One region of the Blautia sp. DFI.9.10 genome, then DNA from elsewhere that is predicted to be linked to it. Evidence: predicted binding sites of a transcription regulator. Region 1 holds the regulator's gene; each other region holds the start of a gene.
What was found. Region 1 encodes Rex, which represses fermentation and respiration genes when NADH is low (regulators of the CRP and FNR family bind a similar motif). Its sites were predicted from a motif close to ATTGTTAANTANTTAACAAT; they were not measured.

Region 2: NE671_RS09540 (oxidoreductase) is a predicted target of Rex. The motif match lies at 2,313-2,332, and genes of this name have one in related genera.
Region 3: NE671_RS00240 (CoB--CoM heterodisulfide reductase iron-sulfur subunit B family protein) is a predicted target of Rex. The motif match lies at 3,472-3,491, and genes of this name have one in related genera.

What each region holds. Positions count from the first base shown of each region.
Region 1 covers NZ_JANGAA010000001.1:183,730-188,520, forward strand. The annotation lists gene pdxR (MocR-like pyridoxine biosynthesis transcription factor PdxR) at 1-158, opposite strand, end outside; gene NE671_RS00815 (pyridoxamine kinase) at 251-1,117, shown strand; gene abc-f (ribosomal protection-like ABC-F family protein) at 1,148-3,064, opposite strand; gene NE671_RS00825 (redox-sensing transcriptional repressor Rex) at 3,279-3,926, shown strand; gene NE671_RS00830 (NAD(P)H-hydrate dehydratase) at 3,988-4,791, shown strand, end outside.
Region 2 covers NZ_JANGAA010000013.1:80,755-85,545, reverse strand. The annotation lists gene NE671_RS09560 (EutP/PduV family microcompartment system protein) at 1-468, opposite strand, end outside; gene NE671_RS09555 (BMC domain-containing protein) at 487-918, opposite strand; gene NE671_RS09550 (BMC domain-containing protein) at 930-1,295, opposite strand; gene NE671_RS09545 (NUDIX hydrolase) at 1,558-2,061, opposite strand; gene NE671_RS09540 (oxidoreductase) at 2,376-4,373, shown strand; gene NE671_RS09535 (shikimate dehydrogenase) at 4,596-4,791, shown strand, end outside.
Region 3 covers NZ_JANGAA010000001.1:54,727-59,517, reverse strand. The annotation lists gene NE671_RS00255 (hydrogenase iron-sulfur subunit) at 1-245, opposite strand, end outside; gene NE671_RS00250 (4Fe-4S binding protein) at 236-2,224, opposite strand; gene NE671_RS00245 (4Fe-4S dicluster domain-containing protein) at 2,229-2,618, opposite strand; gene NE671_RS00240 (CoB--CoM heterodisulfide reductase iron-sulfur subunit B family protein) at 2,615-3,409, opposite strand; gene NE671_RS00235 (L,D-transpeptidase family protein) at 3,784-4,791, opposite strand, start outside.

The DNA.
Region 1 (4,791 bases):
ATGGTGGTACGGCTCAGCTTCAGCTCCTGGGCGCATTTGCGGAGGGAGGGCATTTTGCTTCCGGGAAGGAGACGGCCTTCCAGGATCAGCTTCCGATAATAGTGGTAAACCTCCAGATAAAGGTGTTCTTTTTTGTGTTCTGCAGATATATTTAACATAAGTATGATGATTTCCTTCCAAAAATGATTGCGTAAACCTGACAGTTCATTCTATAATATTACAGAAAAAAACTCAAGACTGGAGAATTACCATGAAAAAAATAGCAGTGATCAATGATCTTTCCGGGCTGGGGAAATGTTCACTGACAGCAGCGATCCCGGTGATCTCGGTGATGGGAGTCCAGGCGTGTCCACTTCCCACCGCTGTTTTAAGCAACCAGACCGGTTATGAAAGTTATTTCTGTGAGGATTTCACAGAGCATATGGAACCATATATGGAGCAGTGGAAAAAAAGAGGATTTTTCCCGGATGGGATCTATACAGGATTTCTTTCTGATGATAAGCAGGCAGACAGGATCCTGAAATTTATGGATGCGTTTGCAGGAAAGGATACTTTGATCCTTACAGATCCGGTGATGGGGGATGACGGCGCGGTTTATCCGATCTATACAGAAGAACTCCGCAGCCGGTTCTGCGAACTGACACGTCGTTCCTATGTGATCACACCGAACCTTACGGAAGCCCTCCTTCTTCTCTACGGAAAAGAAAAAATGGAGGAGATCTGGAATAAACTGCAAAAGGTATCAGAGGCCCGGCGGATGGAAGAAATCCGGGAGATCGGGTGCGGACTTGCCCGGAAATTTTCACTTCCTGCCGTTGTGATCACTGGAGTGGATCACAGGGAGGAGGGGCAGCCTCTGAAAATGGGGAATCTTGTCCTGGAAAACGGAAACAGCTCCTGGGTATTTGCAGAGAAATCCGGCGGAAGCTATTCCGGGACAGGAGATCTTTTTGCATCCGTGCTCAGTGCAGGGCTGGTAAAAAGATATTCCATGAAAACCTGTGCAGAGCTGGCCGTGGACTTTATCTCGGCATCGATCCGGGATGCGGTGGAGGAAGGAACAGACCGTAACGATGGTGTATGCTTTGAACAGCATCTCGGCATGCTGCTTCCATAAAAACATAAGGGGATAAAAAAGAGCTGACCGTCAGGCCAGCTCTTCCCATTTTTCATAAAGCTCTTCCAGTTCTTCAGCGATGGCTGCTTTTTCGCGGCTCAGCTTTGTACATTCCGCTACATTGGTGCAGACATCCGGAAGGACCATAGTCTCGTCGATCTCGCTGTCTCTTGTTTCCAGCTCTTCGATACGGGCTTCGACTTTTTTCAGCTCGGCTTCCCGTTTTCGTTTCTTTGCCTGTTCTTCCTTCATCTGCTGCCAGGAAAGCTTGTTCTCGGAAACCGATTTTTCTTCGGCAGGTGCCTCCGGAGAAGTGCTTCCCGGTGCATAGGTACTGGTCAGCTCCTCCTTCTTTTCCAGATAGTAATCATAATCACCGATGTAATTTACCACTGCTTGGTTTGTCAGTTCCATGATCCTGGTCGCAGTCTGATTGATAAAGTAACGGTCATGGGATACATAAAGGACTGTACCGGTGTAGCTGACTAGTGCTTCCTCCAAGATCTCCTTGGAAGCAATATCCAGATGGTTGGTAGGCTCGTCAAGGATCAGGAAGTTGGCTTCGGAAAGCATCAGCTTTGCAAGGGAAACACGGCCTCTTTCTCCACCGGAAAGTGCGGAGATTTCCTTGAAAACATCATCTCCGGTAAAGAGAAATGCAGCAAGCATATTTCGGATCTCGGTCTCTGTGAGAGTCGGATAAGTATCGGAGATCTCCTGGAAAATCGTCTTGTCCATATGCAGAACATGATGTTCCTGATCGTAATAACCGATCTGCACCTTGGAACCAAGGGAAAATTTGCCGGCATCTGCCTCAATAAGACCGTTGATGATCTTCAGCATGGTGGTCTTTCCGGTTCCGTTGTTTCCGATCAGTGCCACACGCTCGCCGCGTTTGATATCAAAGGAGATATCGGAGAACAGGGTCTGTCCCGGAAAGGCCTTGGAAAGCGCTTCCACGTGGAGCACATCGTTTCCGCTTAACACCCGTGGTTCCAGCGAGATACGCATCCGGTCCTGGAGCTCAAGAGGCTTTTCGATCCTCTGTACACGGTCCAGCATTTTTTCACGGCTTTCCGCACGCTTGATGGATTTTTCACGGTTAAAGGATTTCAGCTTGGCGATAACGGCTTCCTGATGCTTGATATCCCGCTGCTGATTTAAGTATGCCTTGTACTGTGCATCACGAAGCTGAGCCTTCTTGAGAGCATAGGCAGAGTAGTTGCCGCTGTATACGCGGGTCTGTCCGGCTTCGATCTCAATGACCTTGGTGACTACCTTATCCAGAAAATAACGGTCATGGGAGACGATAAAAACAGCTCCCGGATAATTCAGAAGATAAGTTTCCAGCCAGGAGATGCTTTCCATATCCAGGTGATTGGTTGGCTCATCCAGAAGCAGGATATCCGGCTTGGAAAGAAGCATCTTGCCCAGCGCCACGCGGGTTTTCTGACCGCCGGAAAGAGTTTCGATCTGCTTGTCATAATCTTCCTCCGTGAAGCCGAGACCCTTTAAGACACCGGTCAGCTCACTTTTGTAAGCGTATCCGTTCTCCAGCTCAAACTGATGGGTCAGGCGGGTATAGGTTTCCATCAGACGGTTCAGCTCATCACCGGTCACCGTGTTCATTTCCTGTTCCATATTGCGGATACGGCGTTCCATATCGATGATGTGCTGCTTGGTGGTAAGAAGCTCCTCGTAGATGGTATGATGTCCGTGGATATCCTGGTACTGGGCAAGATAGCCGATATTTTTATCCCGGGCAAGCACCACGGTACCGGAATCAGCAGAAAGCTCCTGCATGATGATCCGCAGCAGTGTGGTCTTTCCTGCACCGTTGCATCCGATCAGAGCAGCCTTTTCACGGTCTTCAATGTGAAAGGATGCATCATTTAAAATTACTTTTTCGCCAAAGGCCTTGCATATATTCTGACATGATAAAATCATAAAAACTGTCCTCCTGTATAAAGAATCACCCCTGTTTATGCCTGAACAGGGAAAAATCCTCCACCTATTATAACGGAAACTGCCGGGATTTCAAAGAAAAAATCAATTATTAGAAAAATTATAAAGAAATTTGTACAGAATAGACAACTTTAATTGACAGGAAAATGTCAATTCGTTATAATTAACCTAGTGTAAGGTAAGGAGGAAAACTATCGTGGAGACAAAACAAATCTCGAAAGCGGTGATTAAGCGTCTGCCACGCTATTACCGCTACTTAGGAGAGCTGATGGAAGACAATGTAGAACGTATTTCTTCCAATGAGTTAAGTAAGAAGATGCATACCACAGCTTCTCAGATCCGTCAGGATCTTAATAATTTCGGCGGTTTTGGGCAGCAGGGGTATGGCTATAATGTACACTATCTTTATACAGAGATCGGTAAGATCCTGGGACTAGATACCGTTCATCCGATGATCATCCTGGGTGCCGGTAATCTGGGACAGGCACTTGCCAATTATGTGGATTTTGAGAAGCGCGGGTTCAGGCTGGTTGGTATCTTTGACGTAAATCCTGTGCTTGAGGGCATCGCAGTCCGTGGACTTGAGATCCAGATGCTCAGTGAGCTTCCGTTTTTCCTGAGAGAGAATAACGTGGAGATCGCGATCCTGACACTTCCCAAGAATAAAGCCAAGGAAATGGCAGATATTCTGGTGGAGAACGGGATCAAGGCAATCTGGAATTTTGCACATCTTGATCTTGAGACACCGGATGATGTGATCGTAGAGAACGTTCATCTTTCCGAGAGTCTGATGACACTGTCTTATAATCTCAGCAAATACAGGCAGGAACATGTGGATAAGTAAGAATTGTTAAGCTGCCGGAAACGGCAGCTTTCTCTATGACAGAGGGGAGGCAGAAGACAGAATGAAGAAGCTTGTTACCTGCAAAGAAATGAAGGATCTGGACTCCACAACGATCCGTGAGATCGGAGTTCCCTCCGAGGTTCTGATGGAGCGGGCAGCACTGAAGGTGGTAGAGGAAACAGAAAAGTATCTCCAGAAGGACGAAAGGATCCTGGTAGTCTGCGGAAGCGGAAACAATGGCGGTGACGGTATCGCTGTTGCCAGATTGTTCCATCTGAAGGGGATCCGGGTAGAGTTTTATATGGTCGGAAACAAAGATAAAATGACCAGAGAGACAGCTCTTCAGTATAAGATCGCTTCCGGTTATCGTGTCCCGGAGGTGAATAACCCGCAGTGGAGTGAATATACTACTATAGTAGATGCCGTGTTTGGGGTAGGCCTGACGCGTCCGATCGAGGGGCATTATGCTGATATCATCCATGAGATGAACAGTGCGAGGGCCAAAAAGATCGCAGTTGACATCCCGTCAGGAGTGAACGGAGATACTGGCCTGGAAATGGGAATTGCCTTCAGCGCCGATCTGACTGTCACATTTGCCTACCGGAAAAGAGGTCTTTGCTTTTATCCGGGAAGACTGTATGCAGGAAGGATCGTTACCGCCGATATCGGGATCTATGAGCAGGAAGCTGTGACTGCATCTGCCGCCTGTCTGGAAAATAAAGATCTGCAGCTGTTTCCGGAACGTGATCCCGGCGGAAACAAGGGTACCTTCGGAAAAGTGCTCTTTGTGACCGGAAGTGAGGGAATGTGCGGAGCCGCTTATTTAAGCGCCAGTGCAGCACTTCGTGCCGGTGCGGGAATGGTA
Region 2 (4,791 bases), on a different contig from region 1:
GCTCTGCTTGAATTTCGCCTGTTCAAGCGTAAGCGTCGGGAGATCATCCTGCAGATAATCCATCAGCTCGCTGATGCCTTCCCTGGTCTTGTTATTTACCATGAAGATCCGTTCACAGCCCATGTTCTCCATCCACTGTCTGACCATGGGAATGTTGGCATGGGGAGAATCCACCTTGGTGATGATCCCGATCAGCGGCCGTAGTAGAAAATTCCTGCTGCCGTCACTAAACAGGTTAAAGGGCTCATTGGCTGCCTGTACAATGGCGATCACATCCGCCTCAAAGGAAAAGCAGGCCAGTCCTACGCTGAAATGCTTGGATTCCGCATATTCTCCCGGTGAATCAATAGTATCTTCATTTGTATTGGTATACTGAGTCTTATGATAATGAAGCTCTTCCCCTTTAAGCGCCTGTGTCAGGGATGTTTTGCCGGCTTCACTTCGACCCATCAGAAAAATTTTTTTCATTTTTTATCCCGTCCTGCCTCAGCTTCTGTGGATCTTACAGACATCGAATTTCAATGTCTCATGGAAAAATCGTACCACTTCCTCCACAGCTGTCATCACTTCCGTAAAACCGCCTGTCAGGATCAGCGTCCCGCAGAAACGATCCATAAATCCTACTTCCACATGAGCTGCCTTCACTGCAACATCTGCCGCAACTACAATCGCCTCCCAGGGTGTGACTCTGACCATACCAATGGCATCTCCCCTGTGGTCCTCGCCTTCATGGACACCGATATGTAACGCAAGATTCTCATAAACAGATTTATCACTTGGCGTAAAAACATGTGCAAAAGAAAGCTCTTTTCCAGGTACCCGCACACGTGTCAGTCGAAGTCTTTTTCCCTTAAGATTCTCATAATCATCATGAAACAGCCGCTCCAGCAGTTCTTCCTTCGTTATCCGTTCTTCCATGGTGCACTTCCTTATCTCTTGGTGATCTTGCAGACTACATATCCAAGAGTATCACGGAAATAGTCCACGATCTCTTCCATTGCTGTCTGCACATCGGAAATCTCTCCTGTTATGATCAGTGTTCCTGTAAAACGGTCTGCAAATCCAAGATACACATTACCGCTCTTCACAGCAATATCGGATGCGATCACAGCAGACTCGGAAGGTGTCATATTCATGATACCAATTGCAGATGATCCATAGTCCACCTGCGGATTCAGTCCAAGCTTCTGATATATGATAGGTGCCGGACCACCCATGATATGGGCAAATGTGATCTCCTTACCGGCTACGGTTTCCTGTACGATTCTGATCTGGTCTTTATGTTCATCTGCCATTGATGATTCCTCGCTTTCAAAAATTTCGCAACATAGCATTGTCAAGATCAATGCTATCGTTTTCTCTCTCAATCTAATATTCGATAAGCCGGATTTTGTCCATCCGGCTTACAATTTTCCTACGATAAATTTTACTATCTATACCTCTTAATGTCAATACAATTCTTTGAAAACAAGGCAAAAAACAACGTTCTTAAAAATTAAAATCCACATAAAACAACACTCATTTTCACATCAGTCTGGAAAACCAGTCAAAATCTGTTTAAAATTCAAACGCCTTCTTAATACTGTCATAATGCAAAAATTTTCCCTCAGCCGCAAACGCTTTGATCTGATCCAGTGTCGCAAACATATATCCGTCTGTCTCTTCTGTCTGAAGTTTCAGATCCTTGTCTTCCACATCCATGACAAACCGGTACACATCTACAAAGTAATTATCTCCTTCCCCAGGGTTCTCTCTTTTATAGGTAAAAAGATATCCGCCTTCTGCCTGGCTAGCATCCAGTCCTGTCTCCTCTTTTACTTCACGGAGTACCGCATCCCTGGATTCTTCACCTGCCTGGGCAGCGCCGCCGGAAACTTCCCACCAGCCTGGAGCCCAGGCTTTTGTCATCACGCGTTTGGTAATGAGAAAAGTTTTGTCCGGTCTTGCCACCACACCTAAGACTGTCAGATGATATTCTCCATCTTTCAGGCACCAGTCGTTGCGCTTCATGGTACGTCCTGTCGGTTTCTTATCTGCATCGTAAATATCCCAGAATTCCATTTTTCTATCTCCTGTCTTTTTTACATTTCACGGTAATATGGTCTTACATTTCCGTCTCCCCGTGTTCTGTATCTTTTTTATTTGTTATGATAACACGCTAAAGTCCTGTATGTAAACCCTGGAATCTGCTACCCTTTTCCAGTTATTTTTTTCAGCTGCTATCTGCACATTCTGCTCCTTTTATCTCATAAGAAAATCTATAGATTATTTTTATTATATCACTTGTATTATGAATTAGTTTTATAGATATTTTTGTTATATAATTAACACAAACAAACGATTCTATTTAAAATAACCAGGGAGGTTTTTTTCAGATGAAGAATGATTATCCGCATATTTTTTCCCCATTAACTGTTAAAAATATGACTATCAAGAACCGTATTGTTATGATGCCGATGGGCACCAACTACGGTGAACAGAACGGCGAAATGAGTTTTCTTCATATCAATTATTATGAGCAGCGTGCAAAGGGTGGTACAGGTCTCATCATCGTAGAGAACGCAAGCATCGATTCCCCGCAGGGCTCCAACGGAACCACACAGCTGCGCATCGATCATGACAACTATCTGCCACGTCTTTTCAAATTCTGTGAAAACATTCATAGATACGGAACAAAGATCGCGATCCAAATCAACCATGCCGGAGCTTCCGCTGTTTCTTCCAGGATCAACATGCAACCGGTTTCCGCATCTGACGTTCCATCCAAAGAAGGCGGCGAGATCCCGCGTCCTCTTTCCAAAGACGAGATCCTTCACATCGTGAAAAAATACGGTGAGGCTGCAAAACGTGCACAGACAGCTGGCTTTGACGCAGTAGAGATCCATGCAGGACACTCCTATCTGATCAGTCAGTTCCTCTCCCCGATCACAAACAAGCGTACCGATGAATTCGGCGGATCTGTTGAGAACCGTACCCGTTTCTGCCGTATGGTCATCGATGAGGTAAGAAAACAGGTAGGACCTTTCTTCCCGATCATGCTCCGTCTCAGTGCGGATGAGCTGATGGAGGGCGGAAATACACTGGAGGATACTCTGGAATACCTGGATTATCTTCAGGAAGAGGTTGATATCTTTGATGTTTCCTGCGGACTTAACGGTTCCATCCAGTACCAGATCGATGCAAATTATCTCCCGGACGGATGGCGTTCCTACATGGCAAAGGCCGTAAGAGAAAAATTCAACAAGCCATGTATCTCCATGGGTAATGTCCGTGACCCGAAGGTTGCTGAGCGTATCCTGGCTGACGGTGATGCAGACCTGATCGGTATGGGCCGTGGTCTGATCGCAGACCCTGCATGGGTAAACAAGGTTGCCACAGGTCATGAGTGTGACCTCCGCAAATGTATCTCCTGTAACGTTGGCTGTGCCGGAAACCGTATCGGTGTAAACCGTCCGATCCGCTGTACTGTAAACCCATCTGTTCTTGAGGGCGATGTATATAAGAAAAAACATGTAAATAAAAACTGCAACGTGGTCGTTATCGGCGGAGGCACTGCCGGACTGGAAGCTGCCTGTACAGCCGCAGAGGTTGGATGCAATACCTTCCTTCTGGAAAAAGGCAATGAGCTTGGCGGACTTGCATCTCTGATCTCAAAGATCCCTGCAAAGAACCGTCTTGCTGATTTCCCGCACTATCTCATGCATCGTGCTGAACAGCTTGATAATCTTTACATCTTCAAAAACACAGAAGGAACACCGGAAAACATCCGCAAGTTCCATCCGAATATCATCGTAAGCTCCACCGGCTCCGCTCCGCTTCTGCCTCCGATCGCAGGACTGAAGGATCGTATTGACAACGAGAAACATAATATTTATTCTATTCTTGGTATGATCAGCCACATTAATGATTTTCCGAAGGATCTGGAAGGCAAAAAGGTTGTTGTTGTAGGCGGCGGTGCTGTAGGTCTTGATGTTGTGGAATTCTTTGCTGACAGAAACGCAGACATCTCTATCGTTGAGATGATGGATCAGATCGGACGTGATCTTGACCCGGTAAGCAAAAATGATACAAAGACCATGATGAAAAAACACAATGTACATCAGCTTACAAAAACTGCTCTCCTTGAGGTTAAGGATTCTTCCTTCCTTGTCAGGGGCGACGGTGAGCCTTATGAGCTTCCATTTGAGTACGGCTTCGTATGTCTCGGAATGAGAGCTCAGGGACAGCTTTACCAGAACCTCACAGAGGAATTTTCTTCTGAGGATGTTGAGATCATGAACATCGGCGACAGCCAGAGAGCAAGACGAATCATTGACGGTACCCAGGAAGGACGCAATATCCTTACCATTCTTGAGCAGAAGGGATACCTTTAATATTTTTCCGCTATACCCTTTCCGGGAATATCTCAATCCTTCTACCGAAAAGTGTATATAGATTTGTTACAGTTCACTCGGTGATCCGTAACATAGTTTTTCCACGTCTTCCTCCCCAGCAGCCGTCCGGAGAATGTCCGCAACTTCTTCAGATCTATGTGGCGGGAGGTTTAAAAAAGACAAATCTTCATCCAGATTTTACCAATGAGAGGAGTTATTACCATGTCAGAAAGAATCACAGGACATACCGAACTGATTGGTCTTATGGCATATCCGATCCGCCACTCCAGCTCTCCTGCCATGCAGAATGAAGCTTTTGCAAAGCTTGGCTATGATTATGCATATCTTGCATTTGAGGTTAGTGCAGACGAGATCGAGGATGCTGTAAAGGCCATCCGTACTCTGAAAATGAGAGGTT
Region 3 (4,791 bases), 130 kb from region 1:
CCGGTACTGTAATGGCAGTCTCCCGGATGGCATCCGCACATGATCACACCATCGGCTCCTTTTTCAAAGGCACGGAGGATGAACATGGGATTGACACGGCAGGAACATGGAACACGGATGATCTTTACATCCGCCGGATAGCTCAAACGGCTGCTTCCGGCAAGGTCTGCTCCGGCGTAGCTGCACCAGTTACAGCAGAATGCCACGATCTTTGGTCTGAATTCTTCCTTTGTTTCTATCGACATATTGCATCCACCTCCGCGATAATCTGTCTGTTGGAGAAGCCCTGAAGGTCCATGGCTCCTGACGGGCAGGCTACTGTGCAGGCACCGCAGCCCTGGCAAAGTGCTGTATTGACAACCGCAACTCTTCTTGTCTCACGGATACCGTGATCGTTGACCTGTTTCTCCTCATAGGAAATCGCTCCGTAAGAACATACATTTGCACAGGTAGAGCATCCGTTACAGAGAAGCTCGTCGGATTTTGCCGTACATGGATTGGTTGTCAGCTTGTCCTTTGCAAGAAGTCCTATGGCCTTAACAGCCGCAGCTCCTGCCTGGGCAACTGTCTCCGGGATATCCTTTGGTCCCTGGCATACACCGGAAAGGAAAATTCCTGCTGTCGGTGATTCTACAGGACGAAGCTTTGCATGAGCTTCTGTAAGGAAATTGTTGGTGTCAATACTTGCAGTAAGCATGGTAGCGATCTTACGTACATCCGGATTTGGCTCAATGGCTGTTGCAAGAACTACCATATCTGCTTTCTTGAAGATCTGCTTATTATCAAGAAGATCCGAGCCCTGAACAAGAAGTGTTCCATCCGGCTGCGGAATTACTTTTCCTACCTGACCTTTGATGTAGTTTACGTTATACTGCTCAACTGCTCTTCTGTAAAACTCATCGAAGTTTTTACCAGGTGTACGGACATCAATATAAAATACCGTCACATTGGTATCCGGATATTTATCACGGATCAGCATGGCATGCTTAGCTGTGTACATACAGCAGATCTTGGAACAGTATGGCTTTCCACGGTCATCGGAGCAACGGCTTCCAACACACTGGATAAATACGATCTCCTTCGGTGCTTTTCCATCGGAAAGACGCTCAAGATGTCCTTTTGTAGGTCCTGCAGCATTCATGATACGCTCCAGCTCCAGAGATGTGATCACATCCTTGCTCTGGCTGTATGCGTATTCATCATATTTGTCAAGCTTGATGGTATCAAATCCGGTTGCCACCACGATTGCTCCGTATTTCTGTGTTACGATCTCATCCTGCTGATCGTAATCAATGGCTCCTGCCTGACATACTTTGGAGCAGACACCACATTTGCCTGTCTTAAATTTCAGGCAATGCTCTCTGTCGATCACAGGAACATTTGGAATCGCCTGTGCAAACGGAGTATAAATAGCTGACCGGTTGTTCAGCCCTCTGTTGAACTCATTTGGAATCTTTTTGGAAGGACATTTTTCCTGGCAGACTCCACAGCCTGTACATTTGTCCATGTTGACACTTCGCGCTTTTTTGCGGATATCAACAGTAAAATCTCCTACAAAACCTGCAACTTTTTCTACTTCACTGTATGTATAGATATTGATCTTTTCGTGAGCTGCAGCCTCCACCATTTTTGGAGTAAGGATACATGCGGAGCAATCCAGAGTAGGGAAGGTTTTGTCAAGCTGTGACATTCTTCCGCCGATACTTGGTGTTTTTTCCACAATATCAACTTCATAGCCTGCATCGGCAATATCAAGAGCCGTCTGGATTCCGGCGATACCGCCTCCGATGATCAGGGCTCTCTTTGTAACCTGGCTTTCTCCCGGCTGAAGAGGAGCATTTAAATTAACTTTTGCTACTGCTGCTCTTGCAAGGATCACGGCCTTCTCCGTAGCCTCCTGCATATCCTTGTGGATCCAGGAACAGTGCTCACGGATATTTGCGATCTCCACCATATATGGATTCAGGCCGGCCTTTTCCGCTGCTTTACGGAAAGTTGCCTCATGCATACGCGGAGAACAGGAACAGACAACCACTCCTGTGAGATTTTTTTCACGGATGGCTTCCTGGATCCTGGACTGTCCTGCTTCAGAACACATATACTGATAATCTTCTGCATGGACAACTCCTGGCTCTTTTGCAATGATCTCCACAACCTTTTTCACGTCTACCGTAGCGGCAATATTACTTCCGCAATGACAGACAAATACACCGATTCTCTGCACTTTCTCACCTCCTGTATCTTCTGAACGCACTTACAAGCAGCTGCTGAGGAAGCTCCGGATCAAGAAGCTCCGGAATTTCATTTGGTGAAAGATAGTCTCCGCCTTTTTCCCGAACAACCAGCTGTCTTGCCCCGTCAATGATCTTTCCGGGTTTTACGTCTCGCGGACAGCGCTCCACACAGGCAAAACAGGAAAGACATTTCCACAGGGATGCTGAATTTACAAGTGCTTCGATATTTTCATTGATCACGTAGGACACAAACTGATGAGGCTTGATATCCATCTCGTCAAAGGATGGGCAGGTAGCAGAGCATTTGCCACACTTCATACATTTCAGAGGATTGGTCCCGCTGATCTCCTTTATTTTTTCCGCAGCAGAATGGTTATCTCTCATTTTGCCACCTCCTCTTTGACGCCAAGGGCTTCTGCCAGAAGCTCTGTAAAATAGTAAACCGGCATTTTATTTCCGGAATTTTTATTCAGATTGTATTTGCAGAGCGGACAGGCAGTGATCAGCATATCTGCGCCAAAGCCTGCTGCGCTTTCTTCAATCTTTTCACACATATTCTGTGACATTTCTTTTTCTTTCAGGGATATATATCCTCCACAGCATTCATTTCTGTAAGGATAGATCACAGGCTCAGCGCCAAGGGCACGGATAAAATCCTCCATGATCCTTGGATTTTCCGGATCATCAAATGCCATGATCTTTCCAGGTCTCAGAAGCAGACATCCGTAATAGGCTCCGATCTTCTTTCCGGTAAAAGGATTTACTACTTTTTCTTTCAGTTTATCAAAACCGACTCTGTCCCGGAGAACCTCCAGATAATGGAGAACGGTTGTCTCTCCTTCATAGGGAGCTTCCAACTGCATATAATTGTTGGCTCTGGTCCGGATATCTTCCACATTTTTCATATCATCATTGACACGCTTGATCACATGATGACAGGCTGAACAGATCGTCACCAGATCCTGGCCTTTTTCTTTTGCCTGGTTTAACGCACGGACGGAAGAAAGCTTTGTGGCGATCTCGTCTGTGCCAAGCGGATAAACACCACCACAACACTGCCAGTCCTCGATCTCCTCAAGCTCAAACCCAAGGGCTGTGGCACTGGCTCTGGCATACTCATCCAGATCTTTGGCCTTTGTTCTCAGGGTGCAACCCGGATAATAACTGTACTTCATACCTTTCATTATCCTTTCTTAGTCTAAAATCTGACGTTTATAGTAGATATTCTTGTTCATATATTGTCTTTTTTTTAACGATACATGAATAAAAAAATGAAATCTCAACTAACACTTATTTGAGTTTTTTTATCAATTTGCACCCAAATAAAAGAGAAAAACACTCTTCCTCCGCAATTAAGAAGTGTATTAGCTCGATTTCCGAAATCATCATATCACGTTATTTCTGTTTCGACAAGGCTTTTTCGATATTTTTTGTGTTTTTTTTAACGTACTTTTGAAAAACCTTATCATTTACGATCCTGCTTCCATGATAATTTTCATTTTCGGGCATAAAAAAAGCTCCGGATCTCTCCGAAGCTTTTTTGCTCCTATTAGTAAATAATGATCGGATAACCTGCATCAATGGTGTTATAGATCAGTGCTGCCTGATCCTTAGGCAGATTGATGCAGCCGTGGCTTCCGTTGGTTTTATAACGGTTCCCGCCAAAGGATGACTGCCAGGACGCATCATGAAGTCCCTGTCCGTAGACAAAAGGCATCCAGTAATTAACCTTTACGTTGTATCCATACTCAGAGCTTGACAGATTATAGGGACTCGCCTTGTAGGCGATCGGCCATGCACCACGATATGTTTCACGCCCCTTCACCGGCTTACCGCTGACAATATCTGTTTCCGTCACAAGGCTTCCGTCCTTATACAGCCACAAATGCTGTGCATCCAGACTGACCTCTATGTAACTGCCTGCCAGATCGTCTGTTCCGTTTCTCTGGTATCCTTTTTTGCTGTAAACAGGCTCTCTTGTTACAGCAGTACCACTTTTCAGGTCTTCCAGAAGCTGAGCATATTCTCCGTCCTGATCGATCCGGTATCCGTACTCATTTCCCTCAATGGTCACATCCGTTCCCGCAGATGTATGAAAGGTGCGGGGAACATAAATGGTATTGTATTTGTTGGCAAGCTCACTGATGTAGGCTTTAATGGCTTTTTCATCCAAAGTCAGCGCCTCCCCCTCAGCCTTCAGCCAGGATGTGATCGTATCGGAATCCAGAACAGCCGTTTCACTTCCGAATGTATAAGTTACTGTACTGCTGCGGTATTTCTTCAGCTGGCTGTTCAGGTCTGTAACCTTATTTTTCATATCCTCTGTTGCAGTGACAGTCGGACTTACATACACATGCTTGTTGATCGGTACTGTAATGATATCTCCAAGAAGAGCCGTATCAAATGCTGCGTTCAGATTTGTGTCCACAGTAGTCTCCAACTTATCCGGATCGATCTCCGTCCCCTGTACCTGCTTCACAAGGGTGAATTCTTTTTTCTCCTTATCGTACTGAATGGCGGCATCAACAGAAGCTTTTCTTTCTTCCGTACCGAAATT